DNA from 2 places in the Chromohalobacter sp. genome. Region 1 is predicted to be linked to the other one. Evidence: predicted binding sites of a transcription regulator. Region 1 holds the regulator's gene; the other holds the start of a gene.
The links. The regulator sigma-54, encoded in region 1, starts transcription at its own class of promoters, with help from an activator protein. The targets are predictions, from matches to a motif close to TGGCACNNNNNTTGCTNT.
Positions count from the first base shown of each region.

Region 2: the regulator sigma-54 is predicted to act here: its motif matches at 1,078-1,095, upstream of ABGX75_RS16690 (HAD-IIB family hydrolase).

Region 1 covers NZ_JBDOOX010000012.1:113,136-115,528, forward strand. Annotated here, with positions in the region: gene ptsN (PTS IIA-like nitrogen regulatory protein PtsN) at 1-276, opposite strand, end outside; gene raiA (ribosome-associated translation inhibitor RaiA) at 284-592, opposite strand; gene ABGX75_RS10335 (RNA polymerase factor sigma-54) at 729-2,162, opposite strand; gene lptB (LPS export ABC transporter ATP-binding protein) at 2,287-2,393, opposite strand, start outside.
Region 2 covers NZ_JBDOOX010000018.1:54,209-56,601, reverse strand. Annotated here, with positions in the region: gene ABGX75_RS16700 (2-dehydro-3-deoxy-6-phosphogalactonate aldolase) at 1-18, shown strand, start outside; gene ABGX75_RS16695 (2-dehydro-3-deoxygalactonokinase) at 15-923, shown strand; gene ABGX75_RS16690 (HAD-IIB family hydrolase) at 1,148-2,020, shown strand; gene ABGX75_RS16685 (glycosyl transferase) at 2,017-2,393, shown strand, end outside.

The DNA of each region.
Region 1 (2,393 bases):
TATCGCATCGAAGTCGATGGGGTCCTGAAGACGCAGAAAACCGGCGATGGGCGCCTTGCAATGCGGGTTGCGCGCATGCGGAATGGCAACGCCATTGCCGATGCCGGTGCTTCCCAGGCGTTCACGACCGATGAGACGGCCGAAGACCTCCTGGCTGTCGAGGCTAGGCGTATTCTGGGCGATGAAGGTGCTGAAGAATTCCAGCACACGCTTCTTGCTCCCCCCGGCAACGCCGAAGAGGGCGCGCTCGGGGGGCAGGATGCTTTCCAGTGTCATGGCGGATTCAACGGGCACCGGCGCCCTGGGCGCGTGCCTGCATCTTTTCTTTGTGTTTGACGAGCTGGCGGTCGAGCTTGTCGGTGAGGGCGTCGATGGCAGCGTACATGTCGTCGCTCTGCACATCGGCGTGCAGGTCGGCGCCTGCGGCATGAAGCGTGCATGCGGCCAAGTGACGTTCCTTTTCGATGGATAACGTGACTTGAACGGTGGTGATGTTGTCGTAATGCCGTTCCAGACGTGCGAGCTTTTCATTGACGTAGTCGCGCAGGGCATCGGTCAATTCGATGTGATGACCGGTGATATTGACTTGCATGGCACGCTCCTATTCCATCGGTTGGCACTTTGATTGTAACCCTTTTTAGGGCAATGCATAGCCCCGGGCGATGCCTGGGTGTCGACGACCGCGGCGAGTCTACGCAGCGGCGTCGACGGGTGCAAACGTTGGGCGCTCAGGCCAGGCGCTTGCGTTCGCTGGAGGAGGGGATGCCCATCGCTTCACGATACTTGGCCACCGTGCGGCGTGCGACCTGAATGCCGTCCTGTGCCAGCAGGTCGACGAGCTTGCTGTCGGACAACGGCTTGCGTGGCGGCTCTTCGCCGATCAGCTTCTTCAGCCGGGCGCGTATCGCGGTGCTGGAATGGGCGTCGCCTTCGCCGTGGCCGCCGCCCACATGGCTGGAGAAGAAGTATTTCAGCTCGAACACGCCACGTGGGGTATGAATGAATTTCTGCGTCGTGACACGTGAAATGGTCGATTCGTGCATGTCCACCGCGCCGGCGATATCGGCGAGGATCAACGGTTTCATCGCTTCTTCGCCATGCTCGAGGAAGTCGAGCTGACGGGCCATGATTTCGCGGCCCACGCGCAACAGGGTGTCGTTACGGCTGGACAGGCTCTTGAGCAGCCACTTGGCTTCCTGCAGGTGCTGCTTGAGGAAGGTGTTGTCGTCACTCTTGTCGGCCCGCTTGATCAGAGCGGCGTAATCCGGCTGGATGCGGACGCGCGGCAAGGCGTCGGGATTGAGCTCGATGCGCCATTCCTGACGAACGCGGCGGGCGATGAGGTCGGGGATGACGTAATCGTTGTCGCTGTCCTCGAAGGCCAGACCGGGGCGCGGGTCGAGCGTGCGGATGAGGGCGATGATATGGTCGAGTTCCGCCTCTTCGAGACGCAGGCGCCGTTTGAGCAGCTTGCGGTCGTTGCCGGCGAGCGCGTCGAGGAATTGACGCACCAGGCGCTTGGCCTGGGGAAGCAGCGGCATGTCCTCGGGCAGGGCGCCCAGCTGCAGCAGGAGACATTCGCGCAGATCGCGAGCGGCGACGCCCGTGGGGTCGAATTGCTGCACGCGCATCATGACCTGCTCGACGTCACCGATCTTGAGGCCGGCCAACCCCTGACCGCGCAGCCCATCGAGAAGCTCCTCGAGCGACACGGTAAGGTAGCCATCGGCGCCCACGGCATCGATCAGACTCTCGGCGATCGCATGTTCGCGTGGCGTCATGTCGGTCATGGCCAGTTGCCAGCCCAGATGATCGTGAAGGCTGGTGTGCGCCGTGTTGCGTTCGATGTCGGGGCCTTCCTCGCTGCCCCCGCTGCCGTTCAATGAGCCGAGCCCGGCGTCCTGGTAGGTATCGCTCCAGTCGCTGTCCAGCGGCAGGTCTTCCGGAATCTCGCTGCTCCAGTCGTCGTCCTGCGTCTCGCTGACTTCGCGCTCGTCGAAGTGTTCCTCGAGTTCCAGCATGGGGTTGGCGTCCAGCGCCTGCTGGATCTCCTGACGCAAATCCAGCGTCGAGAGCTGCAAGAGCTGGATCGCTTGCTGCAACTGAGGCGTCATCGTCAGCTGGGTGCCGACGCGAAGCTGAAGCGTAGGTTTCATGGACATGGAGAGTCGGTCGTCGCTTCCTGAAACGGTGCCCGTACGTTATCCCGCAGCGACGTGAGTTGCAAGAATGGAAGCAACAACCATGCCATTTATATGAGCCAAGCGTGATACCAGTGGCTTGCGTTCACAGGCGGAACTCGTGGCCGAGATAGACGTCGCGCACTTTCTGGTTGGCGAGGATGGCGTCGGCATGCCCTTCGGCAATGATTTGCCCATCGCCGACGATGTAGG
Region 2 (2,393 bases), on a different contig from region 1:
CACGAGGGCGATCAATGAGCGCCAATGAACGGCTGATCGTCATCGACTGGGGGACCAGCAACTTCCGGGCGTTCCTGGTGGATCGGCAAAGCGGCGCCTGCCTTGAGTCGCGGCGCAGCGAGGCAGGGCTCAAGGCATTGGCGACCGACGAGTTCCCGCATTACTGCCAGGCGCAGGTCGGCGACTGGCGGGAAGGAGGGCGCGTGCCGGTGTATCTCGCCGGCATGGTGGGCTCCAAGCGGGGCTGGAGCGAAGCGCCGCAGCTCGACTTGCCCGTCACGGGCGCGGATCTGGCCGCCCATGTCGTGGCCGCCCCGGGGCTGGAAAACACCTGGATCGTGCCGGGCGTCAAGCAGGTCGACGACACGCACTGCGATGTCATGCGCGGCGAGGAAGTCCAGGCATTCGGCGCCCTGGCGCTGGCCGACACGCTGGATGCCGATTGCTGCCTGCCGGGAACGCACAGCAAATGGGCGCGATTGCGCGATGGTCGCCTGACCGCCTTCACCACCTTGATGACCGGCGAGCTGTATCACGCGGTGCGATTCCATACCTTGCCGGGCGAGCCCGCGCGAGACGAGGCGCCGTTCGATGAAGCGGCCTTTCGCCAGGGCGTGGCGCGGGCCCAGAGCGAGGACGGAGTCCTGCATGCCTTGTTCGAGGCGCGTAGCCGGCATCTGTACCAAGGGCTTGCCGCCGGCCAGGTGGGCAGCTTCCTGTCCGGGGTCCTGATCGGCGAGGAAGTCCGCGCCATGCGTGCCACCCGGCCCGATCTCGAGCGCTTGCTGCTGATCGGTGCCGAGGCATTGCGCACGCCTTACACGCTTGCGCTGAACATGGCCGGCCTCGAGGTCACGCCCCTGGATAGCGATGCGGCGACCCTGGCGGGGCTGGCCATGATCGCCGCGCGTCATCACGCCTGATCGCCGTCTCCCCCTGACAAGCTTCCCATGCCCCATCGTGGTGCGCGCCCTGTGCCGCGGTGGGGCATGGGCGTGTCGCCGGGGCGCTCATGCCCCGCAGTCGGCCCCCAGCCGTCTGCGCTCGGCCCTTTATCTGCAGGGGCTGACGTGCAGATGGCATGATCCGTGCTAACGTCACCAGTATGTCACCGCGACAGGTGGCGTGGCGCCAAGGGGAGAGGCTCATGACGCAAACGGTTTCGCGGTCGCCGTGGCTGGTGTTCACCGATCTGGATGGCACGCTGCTCGATCATGACAGCTATACGTGGCAGCCTGCCGCCGCCTGGCTGGCTCGGCTTGCCGAGGCCGGTATCGCGGTCATTCCCACGACCAGCAAGACCCGCCAGGAACTGCTTTCCCTGCGTGACGACCTGGGGCTCGAGGCGACCCCGTTCATCGCCGAGAACGGCGCGGTGATCGGACTGCCAGCAAGCTGGCAGCACGCTCGCTTGGATCGTGATCCCGCCGCGCCGGATGGGCTGATCGTCAAGACGCCGTCACTGGACATCGGCTTCATCCGGCGGCGCCTGGCGGTGCTGCGCGACCGCCTGGACGTGCGCTTTCGCGGCATGGGCGAATTATCGCTCGACACGATCTGCGAATTGACCGCGTTGAGTGCCGACAAGGCCCGCCAGGCGCTGGCCCGCGAAGGCAGCGAGCCGTTGATATGGGACGACGACGAGGCCGCGCTGGCCCGTTTCCGGCGGGCCCTGGAGAGCGATGGCTTGCGGCTGACCCGGGGCGGGCGCTTCTGGCATGTCATGGGGGCGGTGGACAAGGGGCAGGCGGTACGCTGGCTGGTCGAGCGCTATACGGCACTGCGAGGGACCACGCCCGGCACCGTGGGGCTCGGCGATGGCCCCAACGATATCAGCCTGCTCGAGGCGGTCGATCATCCGATTCTGGTACGCGGCAAGCATGGTGCGACGGTGAACGTCGCCACCGAGGTGCCGCTCTTTCGCACCCGGCAGCCCGGCCCGGAAGGCTGGGCCGAGGGCATCGCCGACTGGTGGCACACGCGCTGGGACACGTCACCCAGGGAGGGGACCGCACGATGAGCGACTTCTATCAAAACGGCATTGTCACCACGTTCCATAACCTGACCCAGCGCCCGGTGGAGGCACTGGAATCCGATCTGCTGCGATTTTCCCGACGCCGCCCGATGGGGTTGATCCTGCCCTCGCTGTTCTCCGAACTCGAGGGGCCGGCGCTATCGAACATCGTCGACGAGCTGGCGCAGGTGCCCTACCTCTCGGAAATCGTGATCGGGCTGGATCGTGCCGACCGCGACCAGTTCCTGCGTGCCCGCGAATTCTTCTCGCGCCTGCCGCAGCATCACCGCATCCTGTGGAACGATGGCCCGCGTCTGTCGGCGCTGGATGCCGAGCTGAGCGCGCTCGACCTGGCCCCGCAGGAGCCCGGCAAGGGGCG